3 regions of the Burkholderia sp. BCC1996 genome follow, and region 1 is predicted to be linked to each of the others. Evidence: riboswitches for the same ligand, from Rfam matches in the RefSeq annotation. Region 1 holds a riboswitch; each other region holds the start of a gene.
What was found. Region 1 has a riboswitch for glycine ahead of gcvH (glycine cleavage system protein GcvH). Riboswitches for the same ligand answer to the same signal wherever they lie in the genome.

Region 1 (10,245 bases):
GAACGGATGCAGCCGGGCGAACGCCGGCCACGTGATCGGTATCATTTCCACGGTGGCGTTCAGCTTCATCGTGCAGCTGCCGAGCGGAATCATCGTGCGGTCGAGCGCGAGATCCTGGTCGGCGAGCCGGCGCAGGTAGCGCAGCATTTGCGTTTCCGAATGGTGGCTGTTGAACGCCGGGTGCGTGAGGAAGGCGCTCCGGCGCAGCAGCGGGGCAGGCAACGCATCGGCGGTGGCGGCGTCGACGGCCGCGAAGTCGGGAACGGCGCGCCCTTCGGAGAAGATCGACCAGAGCGTGACGATATCGTCGGACGTGGTCGTCTCGTCGAGCGAGATGCCGATCCGGCGCGCGTCGATGGTGCGCAGGTTGACCCGGCGGGCCCGTGCCGCCGCGTGCACGGCATCGGTGCGACTGCCGCTGTCGACGGCGATGGTGTCGAAGCAGTATTCGGTTGGCACGGCATGGCCGAGCCGGCGCAGGCCCGCGGCCAGGATCGCGGTGAGGCGGTGGATGCGGCGCGCGATCGCGGTCAGTCCGTGCGGGCCGTGATAGGCCGCGTAGAAGCCGGCGATATTGGCGAGCAGTACTTGCGCGGTGCAGATGTTGCTGGTGGCCTTCTCGCGCCGGATGTGCTGTTCGCGCGTCTGCATCGCGAGGCGCAGCGCCGGGCGGCCGTGCGCGTCGATCGACATGCCGACCAGTCGTCCCGGCATCGTGCGCTTGAACGTGTCGCGCGTCGCGAAATAACCGGCGTGCGGGCCGCCGTAACCCAGCGGCACGCCGAAGCGCTGCGTGGTGCCGACCGCCACGTCGGCGCCGAATTCGCCCGGCGGCGCGAGCAGGGTCAGCGCGAGCAGGTCGGCGGCGACCACGGCCAGCGCGCCGTTCGCATGCAGGGTGCCGACCACGTCGCGGTAATCGTGGATGTCGCCGAAGGTGCCCGGATATTGCAGCAGCGCGGCGAAACAGCCGGTGGCGGACAGATCGCGGCGCGGATCTCCGACGACGATCTCGATGCCGAGCGGCTCCGCGCGCGTGCGAACGATCTCGATCGTCTGCGGATGGCAATCATGTGCGACGAAGAAGATCCGGCTGTCCGACCGGGCGAGGCGCCGGCAGAACGTCATCGCCTCGGCGGCCGCGGTGCCTTCGTCGAGCATCGACGCGTTGGCGATCTCGAGGCCGGTCAGGTCGGCGATCATGGTCTGGAAGTTGAGCAGCGCCTCCAGGCGGCCTTGCGAGATTTCCGGCTGGTACGGCGTGTAGGCCGTGTACCAGGCCGGATTTTCCAGCACGTTGCGCTGAATGACCGGCGGCGTGTGGGTGTCGTGGTATCCCATGCCGATGAACGAGCGGAACACCTGGTTGCGGCCTGCCAGTGCAGCCAGCCGGTCCAGCGCGTCGGCTTCGGTGCAGCCGGGAGGCAGGGCGAGCGGCGCATCGCTGCGGATCGCCGCGGGGACGACCTGCTTCACCAGCTCGTCGACGGAGTCCACGCCGAGCACGGCCAGCATCGCGGCCTGTTCGTCTGCATCGGGGCCGATGTGGCGGCGGACGAACGACTCGCGCTGCGCGACGGAATCGAATGCGTTCATGGCCGTCTCCGTCATTCGCCGATATAGGCGCGATACGCGGCGGCGTCCATCAACCCGGTCAGCTGCTCCGGGCTGTCGATGCGCATCCTGAAGAACCAGCCGTCGCATTCCGCCGAATCGTTGACGAGGCTCGGCGTGTCGCCCAGGGCGGCGTTCGCTTCCAGCACGGTGCCGGACACCGGCATCTTGACCTCGCCGGCGGCCTTGACCGATTCGACGGTGGCGGCCTCGTCGTACTGGGCAAAGGCGTCGCCTTCGTTTGGCAGTGCGACATAAACCAGATCGCCCAGCTGCGATTGCGCGTGGTCGGTAATGCCGACGGTGGCGCTGCCGTCGTCTTCGACGCGCAGCCATTCATGGGATTCGGTGTATCGGACCTCGCTCATATGCTCTCTTCCTGACAGGGTTGCGTTGAGTGATGCGGCACACGCAAGCCGGAAGTGCACGGGCGGGAGGATGATCGACGAGTCGGCATCCGGACGAGACCGGGGCATTCCAGGCTGCGTGCCTGATGCCCCCTCTGTCCGTTTGCCTGAGAGATTGCGCGCCCCGGCGGGGCGCTTCTCCTTCGGCGAGGCTTGGTCGACGACCAGAGGCCTACTCTCCAGAGCGCTAATCGATGCGTCAGTCCTTTTGCCTGAGAGTTTCTGGGGCGATTCCCCTTCGGCGCCGCCGGACGGCGGTCTCTCCTGACACATCCCGATAGCTGGCGACAATCTAGTCGCACGCCCGCGGCGGTGTCAACACCTCGTTCGACTGCCCATGCGGCGAGGCAGATGCCGCGGCACGGCGCAGGCGCGCCGAAAACGGCGCGCGGCATGGCGGAGCAAGGCCGCGCCGCGATCGCGGCCGGTCGATACTTCGGTGGAGACCGAAATGAATATCCGATATCGACTATCTGTCCGCCGGCGGGGGGCGGTTGCCCGACTGGGCCATCAGGTCGTCGAGGAACGCGCGAAGCACGGTCGGCTGTGCGGCGCCGCGACGCGTGATCGACGAGAACGGCCACGCGGACGTGAGCTGTTCCGCGGCGAGCTGGCGCATCTGGCCGGCGTCGACCCACTGTCTCGCGTAGTGCCGCGGCAGAAAGCCGATATACGCGCCCGTCAGGATCAGGATCGCCTGTGCCTCGACATTGTCGACGGTCGCGGCCGCGCTGCCGCTCTCGAGCAATTGCAGGTCGCGCTGCTGCAGGAACGCGCGCGCGACCACCTGGCTTTGCCGGACGCGCTCGATCAGCGCGTCGCCGGTGGCGTCGGTCGAGAACAGCGGATGGTAGCGGCTGCAGTAGAGGCCGTCGGGCTCCTCGTACAGCTGCGTGTAGGACAGGCCGGCGACGGTGAGCGGGAAGTGGCCGATCGCGAGGTGCAGCCGCCCGTCGAGCACGCGCTCCTCGAGCTCGGCCGGCGTGCCGATGTAGATGTCGAGCTGGACGTCGTGACCGCGCGAGACGAACCGGCGCAGCGCGAGCGGCAGGATGCTGTCGGTGTCGGTGACCGTGTTGTCGATGATGCCGAGATGAAGCCGGCCCGAGATGCGCTGCTTGAGCGCATGTGTGTCCATGCAGAACGCTTCCACCGCGAGCGCGAGGCGCTGCGCGGATTCGTAGGTTGCGACGCCGTGTTCCGTCAGACGAAAGCCGCTGCGGCCGCGTTCGCACAATTTGACGCCGAGGCGCGTTTCGAGGCTGGTCATCTGCTCGCTGATGGTCGACTGGCTCACGTTCAGCGCGGCCTGCGCGGCGGAGAAACCGCCGCATTTCACGATGGTCATGAAAATCCTGAGCAGTTTCAGGTCGATGTCCTGCAGCTGTTTCACGTTCCGTTCTCCTCCGTCCGTCACATCGGAATATCCGATATGGACATCTGATGCCTGCTATTTTTCCGGAAAAAATTTTTGCCCATAGTGACCGCAAAGGCAAGCGCATGGACGGCCGTGCGCCCGAAGACGAATCCGCATACGGATGGAGACGGAGACAATGCAGAACAACAGCTATGAAAAGGGCAGGCTCAACCTGCCGTTCGTCGGTCACTGCACCTTTGCGAAGGCGCCGGTGTGTCTCGACTGGGAGAACATCGACGCGGACGTCGCGATCCTGGGTGCGCCCAACGACATGGGCACCCAGTGGCGCTCGGGCGCGCGCTTCGGCCCGCGCGGCATTCGCGAGGCGTCGACGCTGTTTTCGTTCGGGCACGCGGGCGCCTACGATCACGAAGACGACGTGCTCTACCTGACCGAGGACCAGGTTCGCATGGTGGACGTCGGCGATGCGGACATCGTGCACACCGACATGGCCACGAGCAACGCGAACATCGAACTGGCCGTGCGCAAGATTCTCGCCGGCGGGGCGATGCCGGTAGTGCTCGGCGGCGATCATTCGGTGCATGCGCCGGTGATCAAGGCGTTCGAAGGCCGCGGGCCGATTCACATCGTGCATTTCGATGCGCACCTCGACTTCGTCGACGAACGCCACGGCGTGCGATACGGACACGGCAACCCGCTGCGCCGGGCCTCCGAGATGGACCATATCGCCGGCATGACGCAGCTCGGCATCCGCAACGTCTCGTCATCCAACCGCAGCGACTATGACGCGGCCCGCGCCGCGGGTTCCAACATCCTGTCCGTGCGCGATGTCCGGCGCCTCGGCACCGACGGCGTGCTCGAGCAGATTCCGCAGCGCGGCGCCTACTACATCACGATCGACATCGACGGCTTCGATCCGTCGATCGCGCCGGGAACCGGCACGCCGAGCCACGGCGGTTTCCAGTACTACGAAGTGCTCGAGATCATCCAGGCGCTCGCGAAGCGCAGCCATGGAAGCATCGTCGGCATGGACCTGGTGGAAGTGGCGCCGGCTTACGATCCGACCGGCACGACGTCGATCCTGGCCGCGCAACTGCTGATGAACAGCATCGGTTTCATTTTCCACGCGCGCAGCCTGGCCCGCGCCCGCTGAGACGTTCATTTCAGGAATCGGGCGCGACGTCTCGCGGGACGCCCGAAGTCACTACCGTACGGCCCGGGGGACCTCGCCGAGAGGCGCCGGGCAGGCTATCAAGGAAGATCAACATGGATGCCGTAGTCGCGCAATATCTCGATCGTCACGATGTTTCCCAGGCGACCCGCAACTTTCTCGCCAAGCCGATGAAGATGTTCATCGGCGGCGCGTGGGTGGACGGCAGCGACGGCCAGTTCAGCGCCGTCACCGAGCCGTCGACCGAGGGCGTCATCACGCAGATTCCGTTCGCGACGCCGGCCGATCTCGACCGTGCCGTCGCCGCCGCCCGCCACCAGTTCGATCACGGCGAATGGCGCCGCCTCAAGCCGCTGGAGCGCGAGCGGCTGCTGCACCGGCTGGCCGACCTGATCGAGGCGCACGCGGACGAACTCGCGGAGATCGAGTCGATCGACATGGGCAAGTCCGTCGCGCAGGCCCGCGCGATCGACATCCAGGGCACGGTCGACACGTTCCGCTATTTCGCCGGCTGGGCATCCAAGCTGCACGGCCGCACGGTCGAGCCGTCGTTGCCGGGCAACTATCTGGCTTATACGCGCAAGGAGCCGATCGGTGTCGTGGGCGCGATCGTGCCGTGGAACTATCCGCTGCAGACCATGGCCTGGAAGCTGGCGGCCGCGCTGGCGGTCGGCTGCACGACGGTCGTGAAGCCGGCCGAACTCACGTCGCTGTCGACGCTGCGCTTTGCCGAACTGGTGCAGGAAGCCGGCATTCCGGACGGGGTGGTCAACATCGTGACCGGTCGCGGCAGCGTGATCGGCGCCGCGATGGCGAGCCACCCGGGCATCGACAAGCTGACCTTCACGGGTTCGACGCCGGTCGGGCGCGACGTCGGGCAGAACGCGGTGCGGCACATCAAGCGCGTGACGCTCGAACTCGGCGGGAAGTCCCCGGTCATCGTGCTGGACGACGCCGATATCGATGCCGCCGCGCAGGCCGTGGCCAACGGCGTGTTCTTCAACTCCGGCCAGGTGTGCGACGCGGGCACGCGGGCCTACATCCACCGCGACATCCATGACCGTTTCCTCGCGGCGCTCGCCGACTACACGGCGACGTTGAAGATCGCCCCCGGGCTGGATCGCGATTGCTTCATCAGCCCGCTCGTGTCGGCCAGGCAAAAGGACACGGTCCTGTCGTACATCGAATCCGGCATCCGGGAAGGCGCCGAATGCTACTACGGCGGCCGCGCCCATGTGGGCCCGGGGCACTTCGTCGAACCGACGATCTTCGCGCATTGCCGTCCCGACATGCGGATCGTCCGCGAGGAAATCTTCGGCCCGGTGCTCGTGACCGCGCCGTTCGACACGCTCGACGAGGCCGTGGCGCTCGCGAACGATTCGTCGTTCGGCCTGGCCGCCGCGATCTACTCGAACGACCTGGGCCGCGTGCACGGCCTGATTCCGCGGTTGCAGGCGGGCACGGTCTATGTGAATGCGCACAGCACCATCGATCCGGCGCTGCCGTTCGGCGGGTTCAAGACGTCCGGGTTCGGCAAGGACCTCGGGCCGGAACAGCTCGACTATCTGATGGAGACCAAGTCAGTCTGCATCACGCTTCCCTGACCGGTTGCACGTGATGTGCCGCCTTCGGCCAGCATGCACGGCAAAAGCCTGCAGCCGGCCGAAGGCGGCCTGATTCCGATGCGAAATCTTCTCGACCCGTTCGTCCGGACCGGTCCGGGGAATTCGCTCTGCTTAGCCCTTTGCGATCATGGGGTACGACATGCAGGCAGAAACAAACGTATTGAAGGCGCCGCGCGGCGACCACGGTGCCATCGAGGCGCACTCGATCGACTTCGTCCCGGAAAGCGAGCGTACCGACCGGCTGGCCAGCCAGGGGCCGTTCTGGTTCGTCGGGAACTTCACGTTCTTCACGATGACGATCGGCTTCGTCGGGCCGAGCGTCGGTCTCGATTCGTTCTGGACCACCGTCTCGGGCACGCTCGGCATCATGTTCGGCACGCTGTTCATGGCGTTCCACGGCTCGCAGGGACCGCATCTCGGCTTGCCGCAGATGATCCAGTCGCGCGCGCAGTTCGGTTATCGCGGCGTCGTGCTCGTGCTGCTGGCGACGTTGTTCGTCTTCGCGGGCTTCAACATCGTCAACCTGGTATTGATGATGCAGGGCCTCAGGACGCTGTTCCATTGGGATCCGCTGCAGGTCGCGCTGGTCGTGACGGTGCCGGCCACGATCCTCGCGATCCTCGGACACGACTGGATGCACCGGACGTTCAAATGGTCGTTGTATCTTTCGCTGCCGCTTTACGGCCTCGTGACGCTGGCGGTGCTGGCCGGCTGGATCCATGACGCGCCGGCGGCGGCCGGTGCGCCGGTCGCGAAGCTGGGCTTCAACTGGACCGGCTTCATCGCGCAGTTCGCGGCGGCGGCCAGCTACAACATCGCGTATGCGCCGTACGTGTCGGACTATTCGCGCTACCTGCCGAAGAACACGCCGAGCGGCAGGCTGATCGCCGCGGTGTTCGTCGGGGCATCGCTGTCCGGCGCGTGGATGATCGCGGTGGGCGGATGGCTCGGTGCGCACCTGCATGCGACCGATGTGCTCGTCGCGCTCCACGGCGTCGGTGCCGGAATCGCGCCGCAGCTGGGCACGGCGGTCGTGGCCATCACGATCGTCGCGTTCCTGCCGGTGATCGCGATGAACATCTACAGCGCGAAGCTGACGGCCATCACCAGCGTGGACTCGTTCCGGAAGGTGGAGCCGACCGCGAAGGCACGGATCGCGGCGATCGTCTTCGTCGTGCTGCTGCAGTTCGGCGTGGCGATGCGCATCTACGCGTCCGGTTCCGGCCTGTCGGTGCTCAACATCTATCTGGTGGTGATGCTGTATTTCCTGGTGCCGTGGACGGCAGTCAACCTGACCGACTACTTCTTCGTGCGCAAGGGGCGTTACGCGGTGCCGCATTTCTTTCGCCCGCGCGACAGCCTGTACGGGAACTGGGGCGGACGCGGCCTGCTTTCGTACCTGATCGGGTTCGTGTCGATGGTGCCGTTCTTCTGCATCTTCGACGGCGACCGCGAGGTCTATGTCGGCCCGCTCGCGAAGGCGATGGGCAGTGTCGACCTGGCCTGGCTGGTGGGGCTGATCGTCTCGGCGCTCGCGTACTACGTGCTGTGCCGGTCGCTCGACCTGCGGCGCGAGGAAGCGGAAATCGCGCACATCGAAGCGCACATGCCGGAGTTCACCACCGGCGAGAAAAAGCGCGGCTGACCCGGCACGCCAGGATCATTCATCGAGCAGGATAATCAAGATGACTAAATACTACGACTACATCATTGTGGGCGCCGGGTCGGCGGGATGCGTGCTGGCGAACCGCCTGACCGAGGATTCGAACGTCAGCGTGCTGGTTCTGGAGTACGGCGGAAGCGATCGCAGCGTGATCATCCAGATGCCGAGCGCGTTCTCGATGCCGATGAACACGAAGCGGTTCAACTGGCACTACGAGACGGCGCCGGAACGGAACCTGGACGGACGCCGCCTGCATTGCCCGCGCGGCAAGGTGCTCGGCGGCTCGTCGTCGATCAACGGGCTGGTCTACATTCGCGGGCATGCGTGCGATTTCGACGAATGGGAATCGCTCGGCGCGCGCGACTGGGGATACCGCAACTGCCTGCCGTATTTCCGCAAGGCCGAGAGCTACAAGTTCGGCGGCGACGAATATCGCGGCGCGGACGGCCCGCTGAGCACCAACAACGGCAACAACATGCAGAACCCGCTGTACGGCGCATGGGTGGAAGCGGGGGCCGAGGCCGGCTACATCAAGACCGACGACTGCAACGGCTACATGCAGGAAGGGTTCGGCGCGATGCACATGACGGTCAAGAACGGCGTTCGGTGGTCGACCGCGAACGCGTACCTGCGCCCGGCGATGCAGCGACCCAACCTGACCGTCCTCACCCATGCGATGACGCGCCGGATCGTGATGGAAGGCAAACGCGCGGTCGGCGTGGTCTACGAGCAGGGCGGCGTCCAGCACACGGTGCGCTGCACGCGCGAAGTGCTGGTGTCGTCGGGGCCGATCGGCTCGCCGCATCTGCTGCAGCGCTCGGGGATCGGGCCGGCCGACGTGTTGAACAAGGCAGGGATCGAGGTCGTGCACGACCTGCCGGGCGTCGGCGAGAATCTTCAGGATCACTCGGAAATCTACATTCAGTACGAGTGCAAGGAGCCGGTGTCGCTCAACGGCAAGATGGGGCTGCTCGGCAAGGCGATGATCGGCCTGCGCTGGCTGCTGTTCAAGGACGGGTTGGGTGCCAGCAACCATTTCGAGGCAGGCGGGTTCATCCGTTCCGAAGCAGGGCTGCGCTGGCCCGACATCCAGTTCCACTTCCTGCCGGCGGCGATGCGTTACGACGGCGACAAGCCGTACAAGGGGCACGGCTTCATGGTGCTCACGGGGCCGAACAAGCCCAAGAGCCGCGGGCACGTTCGGGTTCGCTCCGCCGATCCGTACGAGCATCCGGAGATCCGGTTCAACTATCTCGACCGCGAGGAAGATCGCGAGGGGTTCCGTCGCTGCGTGCGCCTCACGCGCGAGATCGTCGGGCAGCCGGCCATGGATCGCTTCCGCGGCGTGGAGCTGGCACCCGGCCCGGACGTGACGACGGACGACGAGATCGATGCGTTCGTGCGTGCCAACATGGAAAGCACGATGCATCCGTGCGGCTCGTGCCGGATGGGCGAGGACGCGATGGCCGTGGTGGATTCGGAATTGCGCGTGCGCGGCGTTCAGGGCCTGCGCGTCATCGATTCGTCGGTGTTTCCGACCGAGCCGAACGGGAACCTGAACGCGCCGACCATCATGCTGGCCGAGCGGGCGGCCGATCTGGTGCGCGGGCGGAAGACGCTCGCGCCGTCCGATGCGTCGGTCGGCTTCGTCGAGAACTGGGAAGCGCAGCAGCGCACGGGCGTTCCCAAGCGCAAGGTGGCCGCTTAAGCGCGGCGCACGGCGGCGCGCGTTCGGCGGTCACGTCACCGATCGCGCGCCGCCTCCGGCGACACCGCGCCGCACGCGCGGATCACGAGCTGCACGACCTCTTCGGTCGTCTCGGCGAAAGCCTTCTGCGTGAGCGCACGCTTGCCGCTCAGCGCGCGGATCTGCGCATCGAAATCCGCATAGTGCTGGGTGGTCGCCCAGATCAGGTACATCAATGCGTGCGGATCGATCGGCGCGAGCAGGCCGCGCGCGATCCAGCCTTCGATCACCTTCACGCGCGTGTCGAACCACGGCTTCACGCGCTCCGACAGGATGTCCTGCATGTGCGCGGCGCCGTGGATGATCTCGTTGGCCCAGACCTTCGAGCCGAGCGGGCGCCGTCGCGACAGATCCATCTTCGCGCGCACGTAGCTGGCGATCGCTTCGACCGGATCGTCGCCGGTCTCGAACGATCCGGCCGCGCGGTGCCAGTCTTCGAACAGGTCGTCGAGCACACGGCGGTACAGCGCAAGCTTCGTCGGGAAGTAGTAATGCAGGTTCGCCTTCGGCAGGCCCGCGCGCTCCGCGATCATCGCGGTGCTCGCGCCGTCGAGCCCGCGCTCCGCGAACACGGCTTCCGCGCAGGCCAGCAGATGCGCTTCGTTGGACTCGCGGATGTGTGCCTTGCGTCGCCGCAAAG
Region 2 (10,245 bases), on a different contig from region 1:
CCGCGATGTTCGCCGTCGACAGCGCCGTGACTTGCGCCGTCGACAGCGCCGTTACGTCAGCGGCCGTCAGCGCCGCGGCCTGCGCGGTCGTCAGCGCCTTGACCTGATCGGTCGTCAGGCCGTTCTGCACCTGACTCGTCGTCAGCGCGGCCACCTGCGCGGTCGTCAATGCACCTTCCTGCGCCGCGCTCAGATTGGTGATCTGCGCCGTCGTCAGCGCCGCGACCTGTGTCGGCTTGAGCGCCGCGAACGCGGCCGTCGTCAGCGCGTTCACCTGGTCCGTCGTCAGCGCCGCCACTTGCGCCGTCGTCAACGACTGCGCCTGCGCGGTCGTCAGCGCCTTGACCTGATCGGTCGTCAGGTTCTGCACCTGGGCCGTCGTCAGCGCCACAATCTGGCCCGTCTTCAGCGCCGCCACGGCGGACGTCGTCAGTGCAGTCGCTTGCGCGGTGGACAACGCCGTCACGTCAGCCGCCGTCAGCGCCGCGGCTTGCGCGGTCGTCAGCGCCTTGACCTGATCGGTCGTCAAGCCGTTTTTCACCTGCGCGGTCGTCAATGCCGCGACCTGGGCGGTCGTCAGCGCGCCTTCCTGCGCCGCGCTCAGGTTGGTGATCTGCGTCGTCGTCAGTGCCGCCACCTGCGTCGGCTTCAGCGCGGCGAATGCGGCCGTCGTCAGTGCGTTCACCTGGTCCGTGCTCAGCGCCGCGATCTGCGCCGTCGTCATGGCCGACGCCTGCGCCGTCGTCAGCGCCTTGACCTGATCGGTCGACAGGCCGTTCTGCACCTGCGCCGTCGTCAGCGCGGCGATTTGCGTGCTCGTCAGCGCCGCAGCCTGAGCGGTCGTCAGGTTCTGCACCTGGGCCGTCGTCAGCGCCGCAATCTGAGTCGCTTTCAACGCGACCACATCGGCCGTCGTCAGCGCGCTCGACTGCGCCGTCGTCAGCGCGGCGACCTGCGCCGTCGTCAACGCCGCGGCCTGCGCCGTCGTCAGCGCCTTGACCTGGTCGGTCGTCAGGCCGTTCTGCACCTGATTCGTCGTCAGCGCCGCCACCTGCGCGCTCGTCAGCGCACCTTCCTGCGCCGCGCTCAGATTGGCGATCTGCGCCGTCGTCAGTGCCGCGACCTGCGTCGGCTTCAGCGCCGCGAACGCGGCCGTCGTCAGCGCATTCACCTGATCGGTCGTCAGCGCCGCCACTTGCGCCGTCGTCAGCGAGGCCGCCTGCGCGGTCGTCAGCGCCTTGACCTGATCGGTCGTCAGTTTCTGCACCTGCGTCGTCGTCAACGCAGCGACCTGGTTCGTCTTCAGCGCCGCGACATCGGCCGTCGTCAGCGCCGTGACTTGCGCCGTCGTCAGCACCGCGACGTCGGCCGTCGACAAGGCAGCGGCCTGCGCCGTCGTCAGCGCGTGAATCTGGTCCGTCGTGAGGCCGTTCTGTGCCTGGCTGGTCGTCAGCGCCGCCACTTGAGCGCTCGACAGCGCACCGGCCTGGGGCGCGCTCAGCTTCGAGAGTTGATCGGACGTGAGTGCTGCAATCTGGTTCGTCTTGAGCGCGGCAATGTCCGCCGTATTCAGCGAGCCGAGCTGGTCGGAGCTGAGAATCGCGACAGCCGTCGTGCTGAGGCTGACGACTGCCGACGTGGTCAGCGCAGCCACCGAGTCGGTCGTCAGCGCCTTGACCTGGTCCGTCGTCATTGCACCGATGTCAGTCCCTGTAAGCGCGTGCGCCTGCGCCGTCGTAAGCGCCGCGATTTGCGCCGTAGACATGCCCGTTACGATCGAAGTCATGCTTCATCCTTTCCAAGTTCGTTGTTCAGAAGCGGCATGTCCGAGACTGCCCCCCGTCAGCCGACGCTTTACTTTGATTTGGCCCTATCCTGCACCCGACTGATTAACGACCATGGAGCGACAAACTTTAGATAGATCGGGCGATCGATCGCATGTCACCGGGACATGCGCGAGACGCTGCCGATGCAGCGGCAGGATTTGAATGCGTTCTGAAAGATTTCACGAGCGCGTGACGGCCATTTCGCACCCGGCGTCGGCGGGTGGCTGCGCGCGCAATGGGCTTGCGTTGAAGTGAAGCGGCGGAAGCGTCTGGATCGCTCGCGCACGGGCTAGCGGCGCGGCGCAAGCTGCCGTATCAGTGACTCGCGCGCTGTCGATGCCCGAGCCAACCGGCGCGCGTTGCCCTCACGTTGCCCTGGTTAGGCACGCGAGATGAACGATCAAAAAAAGGGAATCGATACGAAGAATGCTCGATCAGGCTTGGCGCGCCCGGCTGGGATCGAACCAGCAACCCCTGCCTTCGGAGGGCAGTACTCTATCCATTGAGCTACGGGCGCATATGACAGTGACGACAGTGAAACGACCCCAATAAACTGGCCGCCCACCATTGACAAGACCGCAAGGATACCCGGTTTCCCAAAACGCGTCCACCTTGCCCGCCGAAACCCCGTCAGGCCCGCAATTCGTGCGGGTAAACACGCGCCTTCGCGCCGCTCGCCGTGATGTAAACGTTCCGTCTATAATCGTCCGGACTCATTGGATCGCCAGCCATTTTGCCGTTGCACCGCGCTCACAATTCCTAATCACGGAGACGAGGCAAGCATGAGCGAAGCACCCCACGAATCTCCCGTCAAAACCCCCGGGCAGCTGATTGCCGTCGTCATCGCCTCATTCGCGATTCCGATCGCCCTGATCGTCCTGTTTGCCACTTATGCCAACCATGCGTTCCGTTCGGGCGCGGGCACGGATGCGCTATCCGACGAACAGGTCGCCGCGCGGATCGCACCGCTCGCGAAAGTCGAAGTGAAGGACGCCAATGCGCCCCGCACGTACAAGACCGGCGAGGAAGTCTACAAGGCCGTGTGCGTGACCTGTCACGGCACGGGCGCCGCGGGCGCGCCGAAGTTCGGCAACAAGGACGACTGGGCACCGCGCATCTCGCAGGGCTTCGACACGCTGCTGAAAACGGCGCTGTCGGGCAAGGGCGCGATGCCGCCGCGCGGCGGCACGAGCCCCGACGACGTCAGCGACTATGAAATCGCGCGTGCGATCGTCTACATGGCGAACAACGACGGCGCGAACTTCCCCGAACCGGCTGCCCCGGCCGCCAATGCGGCACCGGCGGCGAGCGGCGCGGCGGGTGCGGCAGGCGCTTCGGGCGCCGACGCATCGAACGCGCAGGCCGCCGCTGCAATGGCCGCGATCGCCGCGATTCCGCAGGCCGGCGAAAAGCCCGCGGCCGCGCCGGCCAGCGCCGACGCCGCCTCCGCCGGCAAGGCGCTGTACACGCAGGTCTGCCAGGCGTGCCACGCGGCCGGCGTGCTCGGCGCGCCGAAGTTCGGCAGCAAGGAAGACTGGGCGCCGCGCCTGAAGGACTCGATGGATACCGTCTACAACTACGCGCTGCACGGCAAGGGCGCGATGCCGCCGAAGGGTGGGTCGAGCGCGTCCGACGCCGACGTGAAGGCGGCCGTCGACTACATGGTCAACGCGTCGAAGTAACGCCTGCCGGCCAGAAAAAACCCCCGCGGCGCACACACATCGCGGGGGTTTCGTTTATCCGGATCGCCGCGGCGTCCGTGCGCCGAAGCGCACCGCCTCACTTCTGCAACAGCGCCTTCAGGCTCGCGAGCCGGTCCTTCGGCGTCATCGGCGCTTCCTCCGGCGTCGGCGGCGGCGCTTCGTCGAGCCCCATCTCGGGAATGAAGCGCGACGGCTCGCACACGACCGTCTCGCGCGCCCGCTTGCGCTTCTTGCACCAGTTCAGGTGCAGACTGCGCTGCGCGCGCGTGATCGCGACGTACATCAGGCGGCGCTCCTCCTCGATCCGCTCGTTGTCGATCGGGCCGTCGTCCTCGCTGCCGCCGCGGTGCGGCATGATGCCCTCCTCGACGCCGACCAGGAACACGTGCGGATACTCGAGCCCCTTCGACGCATGGACGGTCGACAGCCGCACGGCGTCCGGATCCTCGTCCTTGCCTTCGAGCATCGACATCAGCGCGACGGTCTGGATCAGGCCGAGCAGGTTCTTGCCGGTATCCGCAAGCCCGTCCGCGTTGTGGAAGCCGTCGGCCTCGCCGTCGACGGCTTCGGTCTCGGGCTTGGTGCCCTTGCGCTTCAGCCATTCGAGGAATTCGAGCACGTTCTGCCACTTCGACTGCGCCTGCCGCTCGTCGAACGCATCGTACAGGTAGGCCTCGTAGTGAATGGCCTCCATCATGTCGTCGAGCACGACGGTCGCGGGCTCCTTGTCCGCGCGATCGGTCAGGCGCTGAATGAAGTCGCAGAACATCCTGAGCGGCTCGACCTGCCGCGCGGACAGCCGCGCCTCGATCCCGCCCATGTACACGGCCTCGAACAGCGACACCTTCGCCTGGCCCGCGAACGAGCCGAGCGCCTCGAGCGTCGTGTTGCCGATGCCGCGGCGCGGCGTCGTGACCGCGCGGATGAACGCGGGATCGTCGTCGGCGTTCGCAATCAGCCGCAGGTACGCGCACAGGTCCTTGATCTCGGCCTTGTCGAAGAACGACTGGCCGCCCGACAGCACGTATGGAATCCGCTCGCGCCGCAGCACCTGCTCGAAGATTCGCGCCTGGAAGTTGCCGCGATACAGGATCGCGTAGTCGCGGAACTGCGCGCGCCGCTCGAACTTGTGCGCGGACAGCCGGAACACGACCGATTCGGCCTCATGCTCCTCGTCGTTGCACGGCGTGACGGTGATGGAGTCGCCCATCCCGTGCTCGGACCACAGCTTCTTCTCGAACAGCTTCGGGTTGTTCGCGATCACGTTGTTGGCAGCGGTCAGGATCCGCACCGTCGACCGGTAGTTCTGCTCGAGCTTGATCACGTGCAGCTTCGGGAAATCCTTGCCGAGCTGCGCGAGGTTCTCGAGCGTAGCGCCGCGCCAGCCGTAGATCGCCTGGTCGTCGTCGCCCACCGCCGTGAACGCGGCGCGCGTGCCGGCGAGCAGCTTCAGCAGCTCGTACTGGCACGCGTTGGTGTCCTGGTATTCGTCGATCAGCAGGTAGCGCAGCTTGTTCTGCCAGCGGTCGCGCACCTGCTCGTTCTTCGCGAACAGCTCGGCCGGCAGGCGGATCAGGTCGTCGAAGTCGACCGCCTGGTATGCATGCAGCGTCGCGACGTAGTTGCGGTAGACCAGCGCCGCCTGGTGCTCGTCCTCGTTGGCCGCGATCGTCATCGCCTCCTCGGGCATGATCAGGCCGTTCTTCCACAGCGAGATGGTGCTCTGGATCTTGCGGATCAGGCCCTTGTCGGTGGTGCCGATCTGCTCCTGGATCATCCCGAAGCAGTCGTCCGAATCCATGATCGAGAACTGCGGCTTCAGGCCGACGTGCTCGGCCTCCTGGCGCAGGATCTGCACGCCGAGCGAGTGGAACGTACACACGGTGAGCTGGTTGACGGGCACCTTGCGGCCTTCCTTGCCGGGCGTGGTGAGCGTCTTGCCCTCGAGCAGCTTCGACACGCGCTCGCGCATTTCGGCGGCGGCCTTGTTCGTGAACGTGACGGCCGCGATGTGGCGCGGCTCGAAGCCTTTCGCTTCGATCAGGTGCGCGATCTTCTGCGTGATCACGCGGGTCTTGCCGCTGCCCGCGCCGGCGAGCACGAGGCAGGGACCGTCGAGGTAGCGCACCGCTTCGTTCTGAGCGGAGTTGAGGCCTGCGGACATGATGGCGGATGATGTTGCGGTTGACGGCGAACGCCGGGAGGATGCCGCGCGCGACGGGCCTGGAATGCAGGCGGACACGCGGGGCAGGACGCGCATGTTAACACGTCGGCGACGCGCTTTTCGGGAGCGCCGCCGGACGGGGCCGGGCGGGCAGGCGGTCGTTTCTCGGGCGGGCGTGTGCCGGCTTTTCGTGCGGGCAAGCTGCCGTTTCGCCTTCTTGTCGGGTTCTTTATCCAGTCCTCGCCGATCCTCGTCCGGACGGCCAATCCGGCCCCATCCACGGCCCGATCGGTCACAATGGGCGGCCGTCGCGGTGGGAAGCCCGCGGCGGGACGCGCCCCAACGCCGCCCGCGGGGTCGATGCGCGCAGCGCCCGGCGGTCCGACGCATATTGCCGGCTGCGGCCGCGCGCATGCCGTGTCCTGCCGGGCATTTTGCCGAGCGCGTCGGTGTGCGCCGCCGCGCCATGCCAAAATAGCCGGTCGTCCTCGCGCCCCAGCGGCGCGCCCTCTTTTCGTTTCGTACGCAGCCAGGGATTGCCATGTCGTCATTGCTCAGGATTGGTTTGATGGGTTTCGGTTTCGCCGGCGCGACGTTCCACGCGCCCGTGATCGCCACGAGCGGCCGCACCGAGGTCGCCGCGATCGCGACGGGGCAACCCGATCGCGCGCGCGCTGCCTTTCCGGGCGCCCGCATCGTCCCCGATCTCGACACGCTGCTCGGCCTCGACGATATCGACTGCGTGGTGATCGCCACGCCGAACGACACGCACTTCGCGCTCGCGCGCCAGGTGCTCCAGGCCGGCCGCCACGTCGTCGTCGACAAGCCCGTCACGCTCACGGCCGACGAAGCGCTCGCGCTCGCGCGGCTCGCGAATGCGCGCAGCCGCCTGTTCGCACCGTTCCACAACCGCCGCTGGGACGGCGACTTCCTCACCGTGCGCCGCATCGTCGAATCCGGCGAACTCGGCCGGCTCACCTATTTCGCGTCGCACTTCGACCGCTTCCGGCCGACGCCGCGCACGCGCTGGCGCGAGGAGCCCGCACGCGGCGGCGGCCTGCTGCTCGATCTCGGCCCGCACCTGATCGATCAGGCGCTCGCGCTGTTCGGGCTGCCGGAAACGGTCAGCGCCACGGTCAAGACACGCCGCGACAACGGCACGGCGCCCGATTTCGTGCACCTGCTGCTCGGCTATCCGGACAAGGACGTCGCGCTGCATGCGAGCGCGCTGTCGGCGATCGAGCCCGCGCGCTTCACGCTGCACGGCACGCGCGGCAGCTACCAGAAGTTCGGGCTCGACACGCAGGAAGAGCAGTTGAAGGCCGGCCTCACGCCGGATCACGTCGAGTTCGGCGGCGGCAACCCGCCCGGCGTGCTGCGCGTGCTCGACGGCGAGGTCGAGGTCGAGCGGCCGGTGCCGACGCTCGACGGGCAGTACGCGGAGTTCTATCGCGCGCTCGCCGCGTCGGTCCACGACGGCGCGCCGTTCCCGGTCACGCCGCAGGACGCCGTCGACGTGATGACGATCATCGAGCTCGCCGCGCAGAGCGAGCACGAAGGCCGCCGGGTACCGTTCGTGCGTCGCACCGTCTGACGGCCGCCGGCCGGGTCGTCGTCGCCCCGGCCGCAGCCGCCACCGCGCGCCGCCCCCGGCAGCGGTCACGCGTCAGCCGCCACGGCGCCACGTTCCCGAACATTCCGTTACAAATGGTGCGGGAACGAAAGTCAGCGGTCGTCCGGTCTGACGCGTTTCTCAAAAAGTCGATCCGACACCAAACCGTCAGGAGAATGTGATGCAACGGTTGATTCGCGCAGCGGCATGCTGCGTCCTGGTTTCCTCGCTCGCGGCCTGCGTCGTGCAGCCGCAGCGGCCGGCCCGACAGGCGCCCCCGCCCCCGCCGCGGCCGAATCCGCAGGTCGTCGCGAACGATCGCCTGCAGGAGGTCCAGGGCCGGATCGACAACCTGCACCGGCGCATCGACGCGCGCGTGAACGGCGGCTACTACCCGCCGCCGTACGGCGCGCAGCTGCACCACCGCCTCGACGTGATCCGCCAGGAAGCGAACGACATGTCGGGCCAGCACAACGGCGGCCTGTCCGGCGACGAGCAGCGCGTGCTGAACCAGGAACTCGACACGGCCGCGCGCGCGATCGGCGAGTAATCCCGGCCATGCCGGCGCCCGCCGGTGCCGGCAGAAGCGGCGGCGCCGCACGCCGCCGCTTGTCGCGAAGCGACATTCTTTTGCTCAAATTGACAATGCCCACCCGCTCGCGTACAGTCGCCCGCACGCGTCGGGAGAGCGTGTGACCGCGTAGCAGCAACGCCGGTCGCGCCGCCGAAGGGGCACACCCGCAAACTCTCAGGCAAAAGGACCGACCGCGTCGGGGAATCCCGTCCGCGCATTGCGCGGGCCGCACTCCCCGCACTCTGGAGAGCGGCAGTAGCCCGCAGCACATTGGCTGCGCGGGCAGGCTGCCCACCGAAGGGGCGCGCGTTCGCCGGCTCGTGGCCGCGGCGCAATCTCTCAGGTATCGAGGACAGAGGGGCATGTACCGGATCGTTTCGCAGGCCCCAAGGCCGCGACGGTCGGCACATGGCCGTTCTGACCCGCGCGCAAGCGCCTTGCCTGAGGCCTCGATGACTGCACTGAATCAAACCCCGCTCAACGCCGCGCACCGCGCGCTCAATGCCCGCATGGTCGACTTCGGCGGCTGGGACATGCCCGTCAACTACGGCTCGCAGATCGAAGAACACGAAGCCGTGCGCACCGACGCCGGCATGTTCGACGTGTCGCACATGTGCGTCGTCGATTTCACCGGCAGCCGCGTGCGCGCGTTCTTCGAGCACGCGATCGCGAACAACGTCGGCAAGCTCAAGATCCCCGGCAAGGCGCTCTACTCGTGCCTGCTCAATCCGCAGGGCGGCGTCATCGACGACCTGATCGTCTATTACTTCACCGAAGACTTCTTCCGCGTCGTCGTCAACGCCGGCACGGCCGAGAAGGACATCGCGTGGTTCAACCAGCTCAACGAACAAGGCGGCTACGGCCTGACCATCGCGCCGCGCCGCGATTTCGCGATCGTCGCCGTTCAGGGCCCGAACGCCCGTGAAAAGGTCTGGACGACGGTGCCCGCCGCGCGCGCCGCGACCAGCGAGCTGAAGCCGTTCAACGCCGCGCAGGTCGCCGGCACGCCGTTCGGCGACCTCACCGTCGCGCGCACCGGCTACACGGGCGAAGACGGCTTCGAGGTGATCGTCCCGGCCGTGCACGTCGAAGCGCTGTGGAACGCGCTCCAGCAAAACGGCGTGCGCCCGTGCGGGCTTGGCGCGCGCGACACGCTGCGCCTCGAGGCCGGCATGAACCTGTACGGCCAGGACATGGACGACACCGTGTCGCCGCTCGACGCGGGCCTCGCGTGGACGGTCGACCTGTCGGCGCCGCGCGAGTTCGTCGGCCGCGCCGCACTCGAGGCAAACGGCACGCGCGCCGCGTTCGTCGGCCTGATCCTGCAGAAGGAAAACGGCAAGGCGGGCGGCGTGCTGCGCGCGCACCAGAAGGTCGTCACGCCGCACGGCGAAGGCGAGATCACGAGCGGCACGTTCTCGCCATCGATGCAGGAGTCGATCGCGTTCGCGCGCGTGCCGGCGGCCGTCCAGGTCGGCGACACGGTCCATGTGCAGATTCGAGACAAGCAACTTCCCGCGCGCGTGGTAAAACTGCCGTTCGTGCGCAACGGCAAGGTCCTCGCTGCGTAACGACCGGGAGGCGACCGGGAGGCCGCCTGCCGCGAAGCCGGGAAATGGCGCCCGGCGCAACCACACCCGGCGCGCCCCGGCGGCGCGCCAGCATAACGAACACACCCTTTTATCCAGGAGCATCCGATGAGCAACGTCCCGGCCGATCTGAAGTACACCGACGAACACGAGTGGGTCCGCACCGAAGCCGACGGCACGCTGACGGTCGGCATCACCGATCACGCGCAGAGCACGCTCGGCGACATCGTCTTCCTCGAGCTGCCGCAAGTCGGCAAGTCGGTGAACGCGGGCGACGCCGTCGGCGTCGTCGAATCGGTGAAGGCGGCATCCGACATCTACTCGCCGGTGTCCGGCGAAGTCGTCGCCATCAACGAAGAAGCCGCCGACTCGCCGGAAGAAGTGAACAGCGACGCATACGGCGTGTGGCTCTTCAAGATCAAGCTCGCGGCCGGCGCGTCGACCGACAAGCTGATCGACGCTGACGCCTACAGCAAGCTGATCGACTAATTTTCCTTACCCGAACCGCGCGGGGCCGGCCTCGGCCCGCGCGGGACCAGAGTCACGCCATGAAGCTCGAACACCCGGACCGCCTGATGAACCGCACGCCCCTCTCGCTCGCCGCGCTCGAAACGCACGACGCGTTCGCAGAACGCCACATCGGCCCCGATGCCGCCAGCCAGCAGGCCATGCTCGACACGCTCGGCTTCGCGTCGCGCGCCGCCCTGATCGACGCCGTGATCCCGGCCTCGATCCGCCGCGCCGAAACGCTGCCGCTCGGCCCGTTCGCGCAACCGA
Region 3 (9,310 bases), on a different contig from region 1:
TGCGCAACTGCATCTCGAACGTGCGGCCCGAAGGGCTGCCGCATGCCGCCGCCGCGCACAAGCTGCATTACCTGATCACGCATGCGCGCCGGCTCGGGCTCACGGGTGTCGGCCTGAAGGACGACAGCGATGCGCTGTTGCCGCAGGCGGAAGCGGAGCGCATCGGCGCGCATTGATTGATCGAATGCGTGACGATAATCGCGCACCTCGGCATTGGGTGCGTGTCGGATGTCTCTCCGAAGACGCGCTCCGGCAAGCGGCGCTTGTGACGTAATTCAACATAGGCATGCACAGCAAGCGCGATACGCACACCGATTCGAGATACCGTGACGCGACATACAGCACGAATGATGATGCCAGAGCAATCAACGGTGTCCACGCCGCCGGCGATCGAAACATCGGACCGAAACCAGGTGATCGGACTAACGGCCGAGGACACACTGCGCAATGCTCGGGGCGACGCGCCTTTGCTGCGGAGCGCAGTCGTCAACGTTGCATACGACGCCGACGAGCAGGCGCGCAACCTTATAGGTTCGCGGCAGACATACGACCAGCTCGCGGCGGGCTGCTTCGTCGGCACCCTAACCCAACTGCCGCTCGACACAATTCAGCTATTCCACGAAACGACGAGCCACGCGCTGCGTCAGGTATGCGAAGTATGTGGTGACGCATATTGGTTCGGCATTCCGCTCGTACGTGACCACGAAGCGCGACTCGATGCGCGACGAATCGATGTCGGCACACTGGCGTGCCAGCCTAGCAACACGGAATTCGAATTGCTGACACCGGCGCGATTCTCGATCCACGGCGTCGTTGTGCGCGGCGACGCGCTGCGCCTTTATTCCGAACAGATCGAGCAATGCGAGCCCAATGAGCCGCTACTTGCGCAGAGCGTGATGAAAGTCGGTGAAGCTCAACTGGCCCGCCTGTGTGCGTTGCTTGCGCGACGACTCCACCATGCAGTTACCGCCTTCGCCCCCATTTCCGACGCGCAGCAGAACATCCTGCAGGCAGAAGTACTCGCAGCACTGTTCGACGTGTGCGTGCTGCCTTTAGACAATATACCCGGCGCGATGCAGTCGCGGCGGCGCCGGATCGTCGATCAGGCCCGAGACTACATGCTCGCTCACCGCACGCGGCCGGTCGGAGTGCCCGAGCTGTGCGCGCAGTTGCACGTGAGCCGACGCACGCTGCAGTACTGCTTCCAGGACGTACTTGGTATGGCGCCGACGACGTACCTGCGCGCGCTGCGGCTGAACGGTGCGCGGCGTGACCTGTGCGGCGACACAGCGAGCTCGGTGCAGGATGTCGCCGCCGCGTGGGGGTTCTCGCATCTGGGACAGTTCGCGACCGACTACCGACGACTGTTCGGCAAGCGACCATCGGAGACGCTTCGAGATAAAGGGCGATGGCAGAGTAAATAGGAGGCAGCTCTTTTCCCCGTTTCCCGATAGTTGAGAAGTGACGAGAAGCATACGGCTATACGGACATCGCTGCTCATTGCGTTATGCAGGGTGAGACAACACGACGAATAGCGGGCTCACGTGCGGCAGTACCTGCGCACGCCTGTCGTCCAATACGCCGCTGCGGAGAGGAATCAATCGCCGCACTCGACGGCGCGAACCGCTGCGCGAGACGCGGGGCCGCTACGTGAATACTCTGCCTGACCGGCTATTCGTGCGGGCGCGCATGCTAAGCAACTCAAGGGGTGATTCAAACGTTCAGTGGGAACGCGGTTTCCAGGTAGCGCTGGGCGTCAAGCGCGGCCATACACCCGGTGGCCGCGCTCGTGATCGCCTGACGATACACGTGGTCCTGCACGTCACCAGCCGCAAACACGCCCGGTACACTCGTGCCGGTGGCACTGCCGCTCGCCCCTCCTTTGGTGACGATGTAGCCGTCCTTCATCTCAAGCTGACCCGCAAAGACTTCGGTGTTTGGCTTATGGCCAATCGCGACGAACAAGCCCTGAAGGGTGAGATCCGTAATTTCGCCGGTCTTTACATTCTTGATGCGCAGACCATTAACGCCGCCATCGTTACCCATAACTTCGTCAAGGACGTGATTCCATTTGATCTCGATGACGCCTTCCATCTCCTTTTCGAGCAAGCGATCGACCAGAATCGGCTCGGCGCGGAATTTGTCACGGCGATGGATCACGGTAACTTTACTCGCGATTCTAGAAAGGTAGAGTGCCTCCTCAACAGCCGTATTGCCACCTCCCACCACTGCAACGTGCTGCTTGCGGTAGAAGAAGCCATCACACGTCGCGCACGCCGATACGCCGCGGCCCATGAACTGCTCTTCGCTTGGCAGGCCCAGGTACTGCGCCGATGCTCCGGTCGCAATGATCATCGCGTCGCAGGTGTACTCGCCCGAGTCACCGATTAGACGGATCGGCCTTTCGTCAAGCTTCGCCGTATGGATATGATCGAACACGATTTCCGTATTGAAGCGTTCGGCATGTTCAAGAAAACGCCGCATTAACTCGGGGCCTTCCACGCCGTTTGCATCCGCCGGCCAATTTTCGACGTCGGTCGTGGTCATGAGCTGACCTCCCTGCGCGAGGCCCGTGATGAGTAAGGGGGAGAGATTCGCGCGTGCCGCATAGACAGCCGCGGTATACCCAGCTGGACCAGAGCCAAGAACTAACAATTTGACATGCTTTGTCATAGTTTCACACATAAAGACTATTTAAAATGTGAACCCGGCACAGCGCGACGATGAAGTCGTAAGTTTGAGAAACAGTCACCTTTCTGGATATCCTGCACGCATAAAGCTTACTGATATCCAACCGCGAGACATCGTGACTCAATGCCATCACAATTCAACTACCGACTAAATTCCGCCAACCAGTCCAACTCCTCGCTAGCAACTACATGGCGCACGAAGCTATCGCTTAACAAATCAATAGATTCTTCATTTTTGAGAATTTTCGACCATTTTCTGTTCCTGAACTTTCTTCGCCATAGCCACCAAGAAGACCTTGAACATGACTCCAGACAGCATAGTTGCAATGGTAACAGTGAAGAAAACTGAAACCAGCCAACCGACGATCAAATTACCTCCGGGCAATAGGGTCGGTCGATAAAAGGCAACGGCAGCAATGACAACCCAGTGACAGAAGCAGTAAAAACACTGAAAGAGATAACCAAGTGTACTGTTCGCCTTATCGGCCCACGTCCGTATCGGCGCGAAGATTACAGTTTGTGTTACGGTAATTGAAATGCTTGCTGCAGCGAATGCGATGACTATACAAGTCCAAAGAGCTTGGAGTTCTGGAAAATCGATGTTCATGAGGCGACCCTTTCTTCGACGGAGACCACTGGGTGCAAGTTCGATAGACATATCAATCAAGCGCGCAGCATCTCATGTATCAACGAAAGATACATGAGATGCTGCGCCGCGTCAATTGCCGGCGCAGGATCGCCACGCGAACTGCCTCAGGTCGCCCACGTGGGCAGCTAGCGGACTGCACAATGCGCATCCTGGCCGACACGATCTAGAGAGCACGTAACTGCTGCGCGAGACCCCACAACTCAGTGTGGTGATTTCGCGCTTATCTCACTCGAGATTGCTTCAGCTACTCCCTCTGCAGTCACTGCCGACAGCGTCCAACCGAGGTGGCCATGGCCAGTGTTATAGAACACCCCACAGCGCTTTCCGCGCCCCACTTTCGGAAGCATGCATGGCAGCATTGGACGAAGTCCCGTCCAAGGAGCGACGCGGGCCGTCGATACTTGCGGGAAATGTTCCCGCGTCCACCGTACCAATGGTTCGATGCGGTCCGCACGTATGTCCCGATTGAAGCCGTTAAGCTCAGCAGTTCCCGCGACCCTAAAGCGGTCCACCCCGAGCCTGCTGGTGACGATCTTCGCGCTGTCGTCGAGTAAGCTGACCCAAGGCGCATTCTCGTGGCTTATGGGATCGTCGAGATTTACAGTAATCGAATAACCTTTCACGGGATATACGTTCACGTGATCACCAACCATCGCAGCAAAATCCCGACTGCGCACGCCAGCACATATCACGAGGCTGTCAAATGCAGAAGTGTCTTGCTGCCCCAACGTTTTGGTCGTTAGAACCAACTGCGCTCCACTCTCCTCGCGGATCGACTGCACGGTTGTTTCGTAGCGAAATTCGACCCCGCGTCGTGCGCATGTGTCCGCAAGACCACGCGTAAACTTGTGAATGTCGCCCGTCGAATCGGATTCTGTGAAAAAACCACCATAGAATTCGCCATGTAGCGTTGGCTCAATCTTGCGAATTTCTTCAGGCGTGACAGGGCGACGGTCGAGCCCCCCCTCTCGCAACAGCGCATTGACTTTCATTGCGGCGTCGAACTCTCTACGCGTCGCGTAGAAGTGCAGGATACCGCGTCGTTCCAGATCGAATGCAATGCCTTCTCTCGCGGCAATCGCAAAAAGGTGTTCGCGCGCGGCAATTGCAAGACGCACCGTTTCGATAGTATTGGCTTGGTAACGCGGAATCTGCCGCAAAAATTCTCCGATCCAACTGTATTTATGCCAATCGGGGCGCGGATTCATCAGTAACGGCGCGTCGCGCGTGAACATCCAGCGCAATCCCTTCATTACGGTTGCACGGTTGTTCCAGACTTCGGCATTACTGGCGGACAACTGCCCGCCATTCGCGAATGACGTTTCCATCGCCGCATATCGATGACGTTCGAAAACAGTGACCTGATAGCCGCGTTGCGCGAGGGCGTACGCAGTTGTGACGCCAGTGATCCCGGCGCCAATAATGGCAATTCGTAACATGACATGGTCCATGCAAACGTTGAGCACTGCCGACTGACTTACGCACTACCCAGCCAGCACCGTAGCCCCATCTGTCCATGTACCTGAGAGTTTCGCAAGCCGCCCAGTCCGGCGGCAGTTCCCCTTCGGTGGGCGCTTGGCGCCGCTCTCCAGATGTTCTAGTTGTACGGTCCTTTTGCCTGAGAGTTTCCGGGGCGGTTGCTCCTTCGGCGCCGTCGCGTCAGACGATCTCTCCCGTACCACGTGTTCGAACGCTTCTACACTACTTCGAAATCCCCCGCTCATCCTTTACTTCATGCCGCAGCGATTGCGGCTCAGGATTATCTCGTGCCCCCAAATTTTCTCTATAACATGAGAGTTACGACATCTAACATGAATTCACGAATGTCGATGACCATGCGCCTCTCCGTCATTTGGCACCCGGTTCACCAAAAGTAGGAGGGAGCCAATCGCTAAAACACATGACATTCCCAACAAACCAAATTGAGTGCTGCCGGTCAGCGTCTTAATCCACCCAATAAATGTCGGGCTCATGAAACCACCGATAAGGCCAGTAGTATTAATTAACGCGATCCCCCCCGCAGCTGAGTCGCCCTTCAGATATTCGGACGGCGTCGCCCAAAACACTGCATATGCCATATACATCATCGTATTAGCGATCGCAAGCAACAGCAGTGATGTGACCAATTGCCCCGTGAGCAATGCAGCGCCCGCGATCGCCAGCGCCCCAACTAGTGCTGGAACTGCGCTGTGATAGCGGCGCTCACGATGCATGTCAGAACTCCGGCTACCAAAATACATCCCAAAGGCCGCCACCGCATGTGGAATAGCGGAATAGAGACCGATATGCAACATGTTGGTCACCCCCCGCTCTTTTAGAATGGTTGGCAACCAGAAACTCACCACATACATACTCGCAATCACGCAGAAGTATGCTGCGCACATCAAATAGATACGCGGGTCCTTCAGTACATGCGCAAACGAACGATGCTTCGGGGCCGGCGAGCCAAGCTCCGCAACCAGTAGACACTTCTCAGTTTCGGTCAACCACTTCGCATCACTCGGTCGGTCAGTCAGGAAAAATCGCGCTACGACACCAAGCACAACACATGGCAGCCCCTCCAACAGAAACATCCATTGCCACCCTGCGAGGCCATGAGCACCTGAAAACTTGGTCAGAATCCAAGTTGACATGGGACCGCCAAGCGCACCGCCGATCGGCCCGGCAAGCGTAACAATCGCAATCACCCTAGCCATGCGCTTCTCGTTATACCAATACGTAAGATAAAACAGCATGCCCGGAAGAAACCCCGCCTCGAATACACCGAGCAGGAAACGCAAACAATAGAACATCGTATCGTTCCGCACAAACAAAGTCGCGGCAGAAGTTATGCCCCACAGCACCATAATTCTACTGATCGTCTTTCGAGCGCCCACACGAAGCATCCATAAATTGCTAGGCACTTCAAACAAAACGTACCCAACAAAAAAGATGCCCGCTGCGAGGCCATACACGGCATCCGAAAAACCCAAATCGTTCTGCATTTGCAGTTTCGCGAAACCGATATTGATTCGGTCCAAAAACGCGAGGGTGTAGCAGGTCAGCAAAAATGGCAAAATACGCCAACTAATCTTGCTGAAAAGGGCTGACCTGGTCTCGGTCACGTGAGTCGTTGGAATGGTTGACACGCGATATCTCCTGAGGAAACTCTGCGACATCTTGCAAACGATTCATTCGCAAGACACAAACGATCGTCCTCCCCCAAAAAACTATGCGCAAGAGCAACAATAGTCAGGTAGAGTTGCTCAACAAGCAACACGAGAAATTCAGCCAGTTCCAACGAGACTACGTATGCGAGAGATCAATCAACGACGCCTTAGGTACTTCCATGAAGTGCTGATCCATGGGTCTATTCGAGCGGCTTCTGATAGCTTGAACACGGCGCCGTCCGTCATCACACGACAGATCAAGCTGTTGGAAGACGAAGTAGGAGCCACCTTATTTGAGCGACGTACGCGGGGCGTACAACCGACCGATGCGGCGGGCTATTTGCTGGACTACTGGCGAGGCTGTCACGCGTTGCAGGAACAGCTCGAAGACCGCTTTCAGGCGATGCGAGGACTGGAACAAGGTAGCGTTCGCATCGTGACAAGTGAAGGTTACGTCGACAGCTTGATGGAGGAGGTATTGGCCGCGTTCTGTGCAAAATATCCAAAGCTTGATATTTGTGTAGACACGCTGCCTGTTGATGACGTGGTGACTGAGGTCGCCGAAGCTCGAGCCCATATTGGCCTGGCATTCAACCCACCCGGGCACCCGGAAGTTGAGTATCGTGCGACATCGCCTCAACCGGTGGCGGTGTTAGCGCACGTGACACATCCCCTCGCAGTACGTGGTACAGCCGTCAGCGTTAGCGAAATATTGAACTATCCGTTGGCCCTGATGCCCCCGACGTTTGGGATCGGTAAATTTGTGGAAACACTCGCGTATATCGACAACCTAAACATCCACCCGACCTTTATATCTAACTCACAGTCGGTACTAAAGAATTTTGTATCTCGTGGCACTGGCATCACGCTTGTGGGGCAGTATGCAGTGAGCAGAGAGATCACCAAGGGCGAACTGGTTGCGTTGCCAGTCAATCACCCATTATTTCAGTCCACAAAAGCGCGACTACTTGTCAAAGTGGGAAGGCCATTGCCAGCCGCGGCAGATGCACTACTGAATCTAATACTAAAACAAATGTCTATGTTTTCCACGGGCAATCGCCCTGCCGTCACTTAGACGATCACCGCAATGGCCGCAAACAATCTAATCACACTTATCACACCATTAGAAAATGCCGACAGCCTGATCCATTTTATACCTTTTCGCCGAAATATGAGCCAACGCTCCAACGTTTTGCGGGATGACGTGGAATGCACCACGCCCGTCGAATCCGATTATGCTCTCCCCGGGTAACACCCATGAGGGAGGCCCTCCCAATACGTCGCAGGACCCAGCCGCACGCGAAATTTCCTTCACATATGCAGCATCTTCCCGATGGAGGCTACGATTTTATCAACTCACGCCGCTACTCACCGAACTCAAGAACAGTCGCGCTCAACACAGCGTCGAAAGTGCGCATCAAGTTATCAAGCGTGCGACAGACGGTACTCTTTGAGGGACGGCCCCATCGGTCTGAGCCGGATCTCAGGATCCAAATGTTCCCAAGGGAGATCCATGGGATCCGCCGCCATCGGCCCCGGCGCTTTTGCAACCAGGATTACCTCGGCGATCGGCTCAAAGTCCGCCCAGAAGTGAACGGAACTTTTGTTTACAAGTATCTTCATTTTTTCGGGTTCAATCCCGGCTACGCGATAGAGGTTTCGATCAAACATCTGCGCCTTCACCGTACTGATGGCAATCCTTACGCCGTAGATGCGGAGGCATGCTACCGGACCAAGTTCTCCTTCGACGCCGTTCATCATAGGTCCATCGAAGCGAAAGTGGCCATCGGAAAGATGATCAACCTCGAATGTCCCGACTAGCGGTGCATCACCCGGAACACCGGACTTACCCCCGAGTGCGAGTTTGATATGCGCCCCCACACCTGCGGCGTGCGCCGCCGCTGCAGCTTCCGGATCCCATACCAAGCCCACCGCAGCATCGGTCGCGCCATGACGAATCAGTGCGCGCACCATGCCCATAGTATTTGAATCCCCACCGACTCCGGGATTGTCCTGCGTATCTGCTATTACCACCGGCATGCTTGCGCTGGCAGTCACACGCATTGCTTCCACCACTGCTTCGTCAGGGGTAAGAATCTGAACCTGCCAGCGCGGCTCGTCCAGAATCATTCTCTCCATAAGCAACTCAATAGCCCGTATGAGCGCCGATTCATCGTACCCATATCCCCAGATCACGGGACCGCATTCCGAGAAATCTGCTGCAGGAAAACCCGGCGCGAAATCCAATGAGACAATTGAATCGCGCTCGAGAGACATTAGCAGATCGTACATTCCACGAGCAGGGTCAACAAGCGTGCACATCCCGTTAATCGGAATAAGAAACGGTACCCGGCGTGCCACAACTTTGAGGACACGTCTCTCGCTAAATAGCGTTTCTAGGATCTGCGCGGCACGTCTCCCAGTGTCAGCCATATCGATGTGCGGGTATGTGCGATAGGTCACCATTGCATCTGCGCAGTCCAACATTCTCTGCGTAACATTCGCGTGCAGATCTAGTGAAACCACTATCGGTACCGTATCCCCGATTTCTCGGCGGACCCGCTCCAACAACTCCCCTTCGCCATCATCGATATGCTCGGCAACCATGGCACCATGGAGGTCCAAGTAGATTGCATCAAATCCACCGGTTCTTACTGCACCAACAATTTCGCTTGTGATTCGCTCGTATGCCTCTTTCGTCACATGCGCCGACGCACTTGCGCCGGCCCAAATCACGGGTATCACTTCGTGCCCCGCTTCTTCTGCACAATTGATGAACCCTCCGACCGGCAGATTCACGTCGCGCAACTTCATGACGTCGA

Region 2: linked by a shared signal. The riboswitch ahead of gcvT (glycine cleavage system aminomethyltransferase GcvT) and the one ahead of gcvH (glycine cleavage system protein GcvH) in region 1 are both predicted to bind glycine.
Region 3: linked by a shared signal. The riboswitch ahead of U4Z64_RS36855 (D-amino acid dehydrogenase) and the one ahead of gcvH (glycine cleavage system protein GcvH) in region 1 are both predicted to bind glycine.

The regions. Positions count from the first base shown of each region.
Region 1 covers NZ_CAJPHM010000041.1:10,525-20,769, forward strand. Annotated here, with positions in the region: gene gcvP (aminomethyl-transferring glycine dehydrogenase) at 1-1,611, opposite strand, end outside; gene gcvH (glycine cleavage system protein GcvH) at 1,608-2,090, opposite strand; glycine riboswitch at 2,212-2,298, opposite strand; gene U4Z64_RS34820 (LysR family transcriptional regulator) at 2,491-3,414, opposite strand; gene speB (agmatinase) at 3,575-4,552, shown strand; gene U4Z64_RS34830 (aldehyde dehydrogenase family protein) at 4,666-6,174, shown strand; gene U4Z64_RS34835 (purine-cytosine permease family protein) at 6,335-7,840, shown strand; gene betA (choline dehydrogenase) at 7,881-9,566, shown strand; gene U4Z64_RS34845 (TetR/AcrR family transcriptional regulator) at 9,602-10,245, opposite strand, start outside.
Region 2 covers NZ_CAJPHM010000022.1:99,116-109,360, forward strand. Annotated here, with positions in the region: gene U4Z64_RS28085 (beta strand repeat-containing protein) at 1-1,693, opposite strand, end outside; tRNA gene U4Z64_RS28090 (tRNA-Arg) at 2,268-2,343, opposite strand; gene U4Z64_RS28095 (c-type cytochrome) at 2,609-3,508, shown strand; gene U4Z64_RS28100 (UvrD-helicase domain-containing protein) at 3,606-5,693, opposite strand; gene U4Z64_RS28105 (oxidoreductase) at 6,235-7,287, shown strand; gene U4Z64_RS28110 (hypothetical protein) at 7,487-7,855, shown strand; glycine riboswitch at 7,977-8,080, shown strand; glycine riboswitch at 8,112-8,245, shown strand; gene gcvT (glycine cleavage system aminomethyltransferase GcvT) at 8,332-9,450, shown strand; gene gcvH (glycine cleavage system protein GcvH) at 9,577-9,957, shown strand; gene gcvP (aminomethyl-transferring glycine dehydrogenase) at 10,017-10,245, shown strand, end outside.
Region 3 covers NZ_CAJPHM010000056.1:474-9,783, forward strand. Annotated here, with positions in the region: partial or broken gene eutC (ethanolamine ammonia-lyase subunit EutC) at 1-176, shown strand, start outside; gene U4Z64_RS36840 (helix-turn-helix domain-containing protein) at 354-1,424, shown strand; gene trxB (thioredoxin-disulfide reductase) at 1,714-2,685, opposite strand; gene U4Z64_RS36850 (hypothetical protein) at 2,920-3,297, opposite strand; gene U4Z64_RS36855 (D-amino acid dehydrogenase) at 3,540-4,778, opposite strand; glycine riboswitch at 4,936-5,025, opposite strand; gene U4Z64_RS36860 (MFS transporter) at 5,157-6,467, opposite strand; gene U4Z64_RS36865 (LysR family transcriptional regulator) at 6,631-7,563, shown strand; gene U4Z64_RS36870 (M81 family metallopeptidase) at 7,914-9,310, opposite strand, start outside.